DNA from 2 places in the Mesorhizobium sp. WSM3864 genome. Region 2 is predicted to be linked to the other one. Evidence: riboswitches for the same ligand, from Rfam matches in the RefSeq annotation. Region 2 holds a riboswitch; the other holds the start of a gene.
The links. A riboswitch is a leader RNA that binds a small molecule or an ion and turns the genes downstream of it on or off. The one in region 2 is predicted to bind thiamine pyrophosphate.

Region 1: another riboswitch for thiamine pyrophosphate. It lies ahead of thiC (phosphomethylpyrimidine synthase ThiC); the one in region 2 lies ahead of thiB (thiamine ABC transporter substrate binding subunit).

Annotation. Positions count from the first base shown of each region.
Region 1 is NZ_NSGD01000007.1:32,597-38,019, reverse strand. It holds gene otnK (3-oxo-tetronate kinase) at 1-759, shown strand, start outside; gene CK215_RS16435 (phasin) at 1,087-1,548, shown strand; TPP riboswitch at 2,411-2,522, shown strand; gene thiC (phosphomethylpyrimidine synthase ThiC) at 2,635-4,455, shown strand; gene thiO (glycine oxidase ThiO) at 4,452-5,420, shown strand; gene thiS (sulfur carrier protein ThiS) at 5,417-5,423, shown strand, end outside.
Region 2 is NZ_NSGD01000004.1:232,518-237,940, reverse strand. It holds gene thiP (thiamine/thiamine pyrophosphate ABC transporter permease) at 1-1,276, opposite strand, end outside; gene thiB (thiamine ABC transporter substrate binding subunit) at 1,493-2,500, opposite strand; TPP riboswitch at 2,542-2,657, opposite strand; gene CK215_RS11470 (thiamine diphosphokinase) at 2,798-3,442, shown strand; gene CK215_RS11465 (ABC-F family ATP-binding cassette domain-containing protein) at 3,444-5,258, shown strand; gene CK215_RS11460 (homocysteine S-methyltransferase family protein) at 5,275-5,423, opposite strand, start outside.

The sequences.
Region 1 (5,423 bases), on a different contig from region 2:
GCGACGGTCGCGCGCGGCGCGGACGCGATCCGCGCGCGCAACGCGGCGATTTCCCAGGATGGGGCCGGAGCGGCGATCGTCGACGCCGTCTTCGAGAGCGATCTTGAAGCGATCGGCGCCGCAGCCTTGGCACAACGCCTGTCGGTCGGAGCGTCCGGCCTGGGATTGGGTCTCGCCCGCGGCCTGGTCGCCGCCGGCACCGCGCAGCGCCATCAACGGACGGTGCTGCGGGATCGGCCGGCCAAGGGGCCTGCGGCGTGCTTGGCCGGCAGCTGTTCGCGGGCGACCCTGACGCAGATTGCCCGCGCCGAAGAGACGATGCCGGTGCTGAGGCTCGATCCGGAAAGGTTGATGAGCGGAGCGGCGGAGACGCACCGTGCGCTCGCATGGGCGGCCGCCCGCTTGGCCGATGGCCCCGTGCTCATCGCCAGCAGTGGATCGCCCGAGGTGGTTTCGGCGCTGCAGGCGCGGCATGGACGTGACGCTGCCGGTCATGTGATCGAGCAGTCGCTGGCGACGATCGCCGAAGGTCTGGTCGAACTCGGCGTGCGCAGGTTGGTCGTGGCAGGCGGCGAGACGTCCGGCGCCGTCGTGGACCAGCTTGCCATTCCCGCCTTCGAGTTGGGCCCCGAAATCGCCGCGGGTGTCCCCGCGCTGCGCGCACTCGGCAGCCCGCACGGCGAGCTGCTGCTTGCCCTGAAGTCAGGCAATTTCGGTGGCGACCGTTTCTTCGCGGACGCCTTGGCCGTTTTGGCATGAGGAGTGACGGGGTCTTGGCTGTCCAAGGATAACTGAGAAGGTCGCGCCAGGGTCGAATGGCAGCGATGGACTGCGAAGAGGCCGCTCCTGCGCCATCAACCGAATGACTGATTTTTGGTCGAAGACGGTGATGCACAATCTCGCGCCCGGCGGACCTGCCGAATGACGGCAGCCGCTACGACCTGCACCGATCGCTGCCGGCAGCGCGCCGGCCGCCGCAGTGGTGCCCTCGAGCGACAATTCGCCCCTTCATAAATCCGTTGTGTCGATTTCGTAGATGAAACAGGGGGGCTTTGTGTAATGCCACTCTCTGGAAAAGGATGGAAAATGTCCAAGATCCCCGGCAAGACCGAAACGATCGACAACGCGGAATCCGCTACTTACGAGCCGTACCGGGTTACCGAGCAGGTTCGCGCTGTCGCCGAACAGGGCGTTGAGCAGGCGAAGGAAGCATTTTCCAAATTGGAATCGAACGCCGAGACGACTCAAAAGGCTCTTGAGTCGACCCTTGAGGTGGCCAAGACCACCCGCAACGAGGTGTCGCTGAAGACGATCGCAGCTCTGCGAGCCAATGCCGAAGCCGGCTTCGCTCACCTCGAAGCACTGGTTGCCGTGAAGTCGCCATCCGAGTTCTTCGAGTTGCAGGCCGCTTTCGTGAACAAACAGATCGACACTTCCGTCGAGCAGGCCAAGACCCTGCAGGCGGTGATGTTGAGAGCCACCGAAGACGTATCCAAGCCGATCAAGGATGCCTTCGAAAAGGCTTTGAAGAACCTCAAGGCCGCTTGACTGCTCAGGCAATCCGAGACCGGAGGTCGCAGACCTCCTCTGCTCGTTACGACATCAAGACCGGCACCTTCGCGCCGGTCTTCTTCCATTCGGCCGGCGTCCTTTGCACGAACCTCATCCATCGGCCAAGCATCGCTTTTCCAAACAGTTGGCTACGGAAAGGCGCGCAGAGACGGAGACGAAGGCCCGAAATCGGGACGAGGACGCCGCTTTGGTCCTGTAGCTACTTGACCGTTGATCGTTGCAGCCCGGTGCCGGCGATTTCTCCGGGGCTGCTTTCGAAGTCGAAGAGCCTTTGGGTCGCAAGCGCCGCGGCGCCAACGCGCCCAGGAATCGTCTGCCCAATCGGGTGCAATCGGCGGCGGGTCCCACATGGCATAACGCTTCAATGCATCGCGCATTGGCCCGAACAGATAGTCGCCAAAGGTGGCAATGGCGGTACGCTGATCCTGTCGGCGTTGAGCGGGACGCGGGACGAGAACAACCACAGCATTCGCGAACAGGCTCCCGGCAAGGCCCTTGCAGCCGTCGTGGGAACGCTGCAAGTCGACCCTTACGGCTGCGCAATAATTCGGTCCTGAACAAATCGAACCAGCGTCCATAGACGCCGAACAGATGCTCTTCGAGGCGAAAAATGCGTTCTTCAATCCGCCGCCACAAGGGATCGCAAAAGCGTTTCCTTGGCGGATGACAAGTGGGCCCCGACTGCCAGCTCGACGCGCGCAAGGTCGTGGCTCAATGGGCGTCGATGTAAGAGATGCTCGATCAAAGCTGCGTGGCTGCGCCGCTTCTCGTCGCTTGTTCCAGGCTGGAGAAGTCATGAAGTCGAGTTGACAGGATAGCGTCGCATCGTCCAACCTAGGCGCCTCACCAGGGGAGTCCCGGCAAGGGGCTGAGATACTGCTATCGCGCGCAGTGACCCGTTGAACCTGATCCAGTTCATACTGGCGTAGGGACGGTGCGAGGCTTCGCGGGTCGGCAATCCGGCTTCGGCATTCGGGCAGTGCCCGCATTCTAAGCGAAGCGTCACTTCCTCCTCATCGCGTGGACTGGGTCTCCGTTGCACTCGAGCAAGGAGGCTCACTCATGAATGCCCACACCCCGACCGTCACCGTCGGCGAACTCCCAGCTTCGAAGAAGGTCCACAAACCCGGTCAGCTTCACCCGGAGCTGCGGGTGCCGATGCGCGAGATCTCGGTCCACCCGAGCGCCGGCGAGCCGCCGGTCACTGTCTACGACTCGTCCGGTCCCTACACGGACGCCACGGTGAAAACCGACATCGAGCGTGGCTTGCCACGGCTGCGCGAGGCATGGATCGAGGCGCGCGGAGACGTGGGGCGCTACGAGGGCCGCACGATCAAGCCGGAAGACAACGGCTTCGTCTCAGCCGATCGCCTGACGCCGGAATTCCCGGTTCGCAACAGACCGTTGCGCGCGGCCGGCGGCCGCGCTGTCACACAGCTCGCCTATGCGCGCGCCGGCATCATCACGCCTGAGATGGAGTTCGTCGCCATCCGCGAGAACCTCGGCCGTGAGCAGTTGCGTTCGAAACTTCAACGCGATGGCCAAAGCTTCGGCGCCGCGATCCCTGACTTCGTCACGCCGGAATTCGTGCGCGACGAGGTGGCGCGCGGCCGCGCCATCATCCCGTCCAACATTAACCACCCGGAAAGCGAGCCGATGATCATCGGCCGCAATTTCCTGGTCAAGATCAACGCCAATATCGGCAACTCCGCCGTCACCTCGTCGATGGCCGAGGAGGTCGAGAAGATGGTGTGGGCGATCCGCTGGGGCGCCGACACGGTGATGGACCTCTCGACCGGACGCAACATCCACAACATCCGCGAATGGATCGTGCGCAATTCGCCGGTGCCGATCGGCACGGTGCCGATCTACCAGGCGCTGGAGAAGGTCGGCGGCGTCGCCGAGGAACTGACCTGGGAGGTGTTCCGCGACACCCTCATCGAGCAGGCCGAGCAGGGCGTGGACTATTTCACGATCCATGCCGGCGTGCGCCTGCCCTATATCCCGCTCACCGTCGACCGCGTCACCGGCATCGTGTCGCGCGGCGGCTCGATCATGGCCAAGTGGTGCCTGCATCACCACCAGGAGAGTTTTCTCTACGAGCATTTCGAGGAGATCTGCGACATCGCCCGGGCCTATGACGTGGCGTTCTCGCTCGGCGACGGCCTTCGCCCCGGCTCGATCGCCGATGCCAATGACGCTGCCCAGTTCGCCGAGCTGGAAACGCTCGGAGAGCTCACCAAGATCGCCTGGTCCAAGGACTGCCAGGTGATGATCGAGGGCCCCGGCCACGTGCCGATGCACAAGATCAAGCAAAACATGGACAAGCAGCTCGCGGTCTGTGGCGAAGCGCCGTTCTACACGCTTGGACCGCTCACCACCGACATCGCGCCCGGCTATGACCACATCACATCGGGCATCGGTGCGGCGATGATCGGCTGGTTCGGAACGGCGATGCTCTGCTACGTCACGCCGAAGGAGCATCTCGGCCTGCCCGACCGCGATGACGTCAAGACCGGCGTCATCACCTACAAGATCGCCGCCCATGCCGCAGATCTGGCCAAGGGCCATCCGGCCGCCCAGGTCAGGGACGACGCGCTGTCGCGAGCGCGCTTCGAGTTCCGGTGGGAGGACCAGTTCAACCTTTCGCTCGATCCCGAGACGGCGCGCGCCTTCCACGACGAAACCCTGCCCAAGGAGGCGCACAAGGTGGCGCATTTCTGCTCGATGTGCGGCCCCAAATTCTGCTCGATGCGGATCTCGCACGACATCCGCGCGGAAGCGCAGAAGGAAGGGCTCGCGGCCATGGCTGCGAAGTACCGCGACGGCGGCGATCTCTACATGCCGGTCGACAGCACCTCCGAGCGCACGGACACGCCATGAAGGTGCTCGTTCGCGGCGCTGGCGTCGCCGGATTGACACTCGCGCACGAGCTGGCGACGCGCGGCGCCGATGTGACCGTGGTCGAGAAACGCCTCGAGATCGCCGGCAATGCCTCCTGGCAGGCCGGCGGCATGCTCGCGCCCTGGTGCGAGCGCGAGAACGCCGAAGAGACCGTGCTGACGCTCGGACGCGGCGCAGCCGACTGGTGGGACGCCGCCTTGCCCGGTCATGTCGCGCGCCGCGGCACGCTGGTGCTGGCGTCTGCCCGCGATGCCGGCGAACTCGACCGCTTCGGCCGCCGCACATCCGGCTTCAGGCAGTTGGACGCCAGCCAAATCGCGGCACTCGAGCCGGCGCTCGAGGGCCGGTTCGGGCGCGGGCTGTTCTTCGCTGAGGAAGCGCATCTCGACCCACGGACGGCTCTGCTTTCCCTGCGCGACAAGCTGCGCAGGATGGGCGCGCGCGTCGAGTTCGGCCGCAGCTCGGCGCCGGCATCTCAGGATATCGAGGTGGACTGCACCGGCAGCGGTGACAGGCGACCGGAACTGCGCGGCGTGCGCGGCGAGATGCTGATCCTGCGAACGCACGAGATCTCGCTGGCCCGCCCGGTGCGGCTGCTGCATCCGCGCGTCTCCGTCTATGTCGTGCCCCGTGCGGAAAACCTGTTCATGGTCGGCGCGACGATGGTCGAATGCGATGCCAGAGGTCCGATCACCGCGCGCTCGACCATGGAGCTGCTCGGCGCCGCCTATGCGTTGCATCCGGCCTTCGGCGAAGCCGAGCTGGTCGAAACCGGCGTCGGCGTGCGTCCCGCATTCACCGACAACTTGCCTCGCGTCGAGCGCGACGGGGGGAATATTCGCATCAACGGCCTCTACCGCCACGGCTTCCTGCTCGCGCCAGCCATGGCGCGGCGGGCAGCCGACCTCATCCTGGGATCCTGGAGCAAAGGAGTTTGCCCTTGAAGC
Region 2 (5,423 bases):
CAAATGGCATCGCCATCACCGCATTGACCGCGACGACCATGACAGGTGCGATGGCGAACACATCGGTGATGTTGCGCAGAGCCAGGAACCAGCCGGCGCCGATCACGATCGGCGGCACGACCAGCACGAAACCGGCGCCGGTGTCGGCGGCGTGTTCGAGCAGCGACATGGCGCCGCCCGCGCGGCGCCGCAGGGCCAGTGCGCGTCGGGCGGCAATCAGCGACAGCGACAGCATCACGCAAAGCAGCGCCGAGAGAAAGGAGAGCCCGGCGCTGGTGAGCGTCGCCCGACGCACGGCGTCCTCGCCGGCCAGCCGCCCAAGATCCGCCTCCAGCCCGGCGAGCACGGTCGCCGCCATCGGTCCGGCGACGAACAGCAGCGCAAGCACGATCAGGCCGGCATTCAACACGGCCTCGGTGGTGCTGGCCGCAAGGTAGCGGCGTGGCGCTACCGGCAGATTCGTATCGCCGGCCGTGTTGGCGCCGAGTCGCGTCAGCATGGCGACCACGACGAAGGTCAGCACGATCTGCAGAAACGTTAGTGTCACGGCCCGCGCGGGATCGAAATCGAAGCGCAGCGCCTGGTAGATCGCGACCTCCAGCGTCGTCGCCGCCGGCCCGCCGCCCAGCGTCAGCACGATGGTGAAGGAGGTGATGCACAGCATGAAGACCAGCCCGGCGACCCCAGGCAGCGCCGTGCGCAGCGCCGGCCATTCGATCAGCCGGAAGGCCGACCGAGCGTCCATACCGAGCTGGCTCGCCAGCCGCCACTGGTCGGCCGGCACGGTGCCGAGCGCCTCGAGGAACAGCCGCGTGGCCAATGGCAGGTTGAAGAAGACATGCGCGACCAGGATGCCGGAAAGGCCGTAAATGCCCGGCCATTCCCCACCGCCGAACGTGCCGAGGATGCCGGCAAAATAACCGGCACGGCCGTAGAGCGCCAACACGCCGAGCGCGGCGACGATGGCCGGCAGCGCCAGCGGCACCGTGAACAACTGCAGGATCAGGCGACGTCCGGGAAAGTTCGTTTGCCTGGACAGGGCGCGGCCGACGAACACTGCCGGCAAGACCGAAAGCAATGTCGACAGCAGCGCCTGCCAAAGCGTGAAGCGGGCGACGCGGAGCAGATAGCTGTCGAAGGCCGCGGCAGCGCTGGACGGACCGCTCGCGCCTTCGAGGATCAGGCCGGCGAAGGCGCCGCCGATGAGCAAAGTGATGGCGACAAGGGCGATGATGCCGGCGGTGATGCGAGGGTCAGGGCGCGGCGTGGATTGCACGCTGCACCACGTTGGCTCGAGCTAGCGAACGCCACGTTCCGTCGCACCCCCCTCTGTCCTGCCGGACATCTCCCTCTCTAGGAGGGAGATTGGCAGCTTTGCCGCTCTTCCTACACCGTCGGCGGCTAGCGAAATCACCGATGACCGCGAATTTCCCCCTTTGCGGGGGAGATGGCCGGCCGGACAGAGGGGGGTGCTCAAGCGCCATCCTGCGTCCTACTTGCTCATCGCCGCCAGCCATTCATCCACCCAGGCCTTGCGGTTGGCCGCCACCTCGTCCGGGCTGAACAGCAGGGTTTTGGTCGGCTTCACCAGCTTTTCGAAGGCCGGGTTGAGCGGCTTGTCGGTCTTGCCGGCCGGGAACATCCAGTTGGTCTCCGGGATGACGTTCTGGAACTTGGGACCGGTCATGAAGGCTATGAATTTTTCCGCCAGCGGGTTCTTCGCGCCGGTTTTGGTGATGCCGGCGACCTCGATCTGCAGATATTCGCCCTCATCGAAGGACGCCGCCTGATAGCGCTCGGTGTTCTCGGCCACCATGTGATAGGCCGGCGAGGTGGTATAGGAGAGAACCATCGGCGCCTCGCCCTTGGTGAACAGACCATAGGCCTCGCTCCAGCCCGGCGTCACGGTCAGCACCTTCGGCTTCAGCTTGGCCCAGGCTTCCGGGGCCTTGTCGCCATAGACCGACTTGACCCACAGAAGCAGGCCGAGGCCGGGCGTCGAGGTGCGCGGATCCTGGATGATGATCTTGTCGGGGCCGGCGCCCTCGACCAGTTCCTTCAAGCTCTTCGGCGGCCTCTTCAGCTTTTCGGTGTCGTAGACGACGGCGAAATAGCCGTAGTCGAAAGGCACGAAGGTGTCGTCTTTCCAACCGCCGGGGACATTCACATCGGCCACCGCGCCATGCGGCGCGAACAAGCCGCTCGCCTTGGCCTCGGCGGTGAGATTGGTGTCGAGGCCGAGCACGATATCGGCCTTGGTGCCGGCGCCTTCGAGCTTGACGCGGTTGAGCAGCGCCACGCCGTCGGCGACGGAGACGAAGTCGAGATCGCAGCCGCATTCGGCCTCGAACTCCTTCTTCACCGCAGGTCCGGGACCCCACTCGGCAGTGAAGCTTTCGTAGGTGTAGACGGTAAGCTTGTCTTTCGCCTCGGCAGGTCCGCCTGCCAAAAGCGAAACAAGGCCGGCTGCAAGAACAAGGTTGGACAATAGCGAGCGCATCGGCGCCTCCTTCGTTCGGTTAAAGGAATTGAGGCGTCGGATGGTCCGAAACGTCTAATCCCTCCGCCGGTACAAACCGGATCAGGTTCAGCGGGTTGGCTTTCGTTGCCTCTCAGCCGGTTCGCAAAATCAGCGTCCGGCACCCCGTTAGAGCGTTTCGAGACATAGGCCCGGCCGATGCGGCGCGCAAGCGGAAGTTTCCTGGGCATCATCATGGTTCACCACGGTAACGAAGCGCGATTCCGTTTGGACGCGCCCGCTTCCGTTTCGTGGGCCGGGCTGGTAAGGGCGACGGCCATGGGCACATTCACCATCCTGCTTGGCGGCGATCTCGTCCGCACGCCTCGGCTCGATCGCCAGATCGAAGGCTCCCGCATCATCGCCGCCGATGCCGGTATCGGCCATGCCGATATGCTTGGCCTCCTGCCGGAGCTCTGGGTCGGAGATTTCGACTCGGTACCGCCAAACCTGCCGGAGAATCTGGCCGCCGTGCCGCGCAAGATTTTCCCGACCGAGAAGGACATGACCGACGGCGAGCTCGCCATTGCCGAGGCGCTGGCGCGCGGCGCCACCAGCCTGGTGCTGGCCGGCGCCTTCGGCGGCAAGCGCGCCGATCATGCATTTCTGCATTTGGCTCTAAGCGTGCGGCTGGCCGAGGCGGGCACGACCGTGCTGCTGACCAGCGGCGCCCAGGAGAGCGTGCCCATCCTGCCGGGCAAAGCCGGCTTCGACTACGCCGAGGGCACGCTGTTCTCGGTGCTCGGCTTCTCCGACCTCGCCGGCCTGACGGTCTCAGGCGCCAAATGGCCGCTGGACGGTGTCGAGGTGGCGTTCGGCTCCTCGCTTACCATATCAAATGAGGTTAAGGGCCGGCTCCATATCGCGCTCGAGCGTGGCCGGGCGCTGCTGCTCGCCCACCCCTATCCTCTTCCCGAAAGCTGACATGGCCCCGCCTCTTCTCAATCTGGATGGCATAAAACTGACGTTTGGCGGCACGCCGCTGCTCGACGGCGCGGTACTGAGCGCCTCCGCCGGCGAGAAGATCGCGCTTGTCGGCCGCAACGGTTCGGGCAAGTCGACGCTGCTCAAGATCGTCGCGGGGCTGATCGAACCGCAGGACGGCGAAGTATTCCGCCAGCCCTCGGCAACGGTGCGCTACCTGCCGCAAATGCCCGATATGGATGGCTTCGCCAGCGTGCGCGCCTATGTCGAAGCCGGCCTCGGGCCGGCCGACGACCCGCATCGCGCCACTTATCTGATGGAGCATCTCGGCCTGACCGGCGAGGAGCGGCCGAACGACCTTTCCGGCGGCGAGGCGCGCCGCGCAGCACTCGCTCGCGTCATGGCGCCGGAGCCCGATATCCTGCTCCTCGACGAGCCGACCAACCATCTCGACCTGTCGGTCATCGAATGGCTGGAAGAAGAGCTTGCCCGCACCTCGTCGGCCGTGATCCTGATCTCGCACGACCGCCGCTTTCTCGAGCGCGTCTCGCGCGCCACCGTCTGGCTCGACCGCGGCCAGACGCGCCGGCTGGACAAGGGGTTCGCGCACTTTGAGGAATGGCGCGACCAGGTGCTTGAAGAGGAAGAGCGCGAACAGCACAAGCTCGGCCGCCAGATCGTGCGCGAGGAGCATTGGCTGCGCTATGGCGTGACCGCCAGGCGCAAGCGCAACATGCGCCGGCTCGGCGAGCTGCAGGCCATGCGCCAGCGTTTTCGCAGCCATCGCGGCGCCGAGGGTTCGGCGACGATGGTGGCAAGCGACGCCGCTGAATCCGGCAAGCTGGTGATCGAAGCCAAAGGCATCGAGAAGAGTTTTGGCGACCTCACCGTGGTCAAGGGCTTTTCGACCCGTATCCAGCGCGGCGACCGTGTCGGCCTTGTCGGGCCGAACGGCGTCGGCAAGACGACGCTTCTCAAGATGCTGACCGGCGAGCTGGCGCCGGATGCCGGCACTGTGCGGCTTGGCGTCAATCTGGAAATCGCAACGCTCGACCAGAAGCGCGAGGCCGTCGACCCGCAGGAGACGCTGGCGAATTACCTGACCGACGGGCGCGGCGAGAACCTTGTGGTCAATGGCGAGCAGCGCCACGTCGTCTCCTATATGAAGGATTTTCTTTTCAAGCCGGAGCAGGCGCGTACGCCGGTGCGCGAGCTTTCGGGCGGCGAGCGGGCGCGGCTGCTGCTGGCCCGGGTGCTGGCGCGGCCGGCGAACCTTTTGGTGCTCGACGAGCCGACCAACGACCTCGACATGGAGACGCTGGAGCTGCTGCAGGAACTGGTCGCCGGCTTTGCCGGAACGGTCGTCCTGGTCAGCCACGATCGCGATTTCCTCGACCGCACAGTCACCAGCGTGATCGCGCCCGACGGCGCCGGACGCTGGATCGAATACGCCGGCGGCTATTCCGACATGCTGGCGCAACGCGGCGGCTCGAAGCTGGAGGAGCGCAAGGCAAGGCCGAAGGCTGAAGCGAACGAAGCGACGGACAGGGCCGAACAGACCAGCGCTAAAAGCCCGGCCAAGAAGCTCTCCTTCAAGCAGAAGTTCGCGCTGGAATCCCTGCCGAAGAAGATCGAGGCGGTGAGCGCGTCCATCTCAAGGCTGGAGAACAATATCGCCGACCCGTCCTTCTACGAGCGCGATCCCGCATCGTTCCAGAAGACCATCGCCGCGCTCGACAAGGAGCGCACCACGCTGGCCTCACTTGAGGAAGAGTGGCTGGAGTTGGAGATGCTGCGCGAGGAGATGGAAGGCTAGCCGCTATCGGCAAGTCTCACAGGCAGGCCTCGCAGATCGCAGCGATATGGCGTCTGTCGGTGCCGCAGCAGCCGCCGAGCACGGCTATCTGGCCGAAGCGGTCGCGCATGGCGCGGTAGCGCCGGCCGAGGTCGACAGGATCGCCTGGATCGAGTTCGGTCGCCG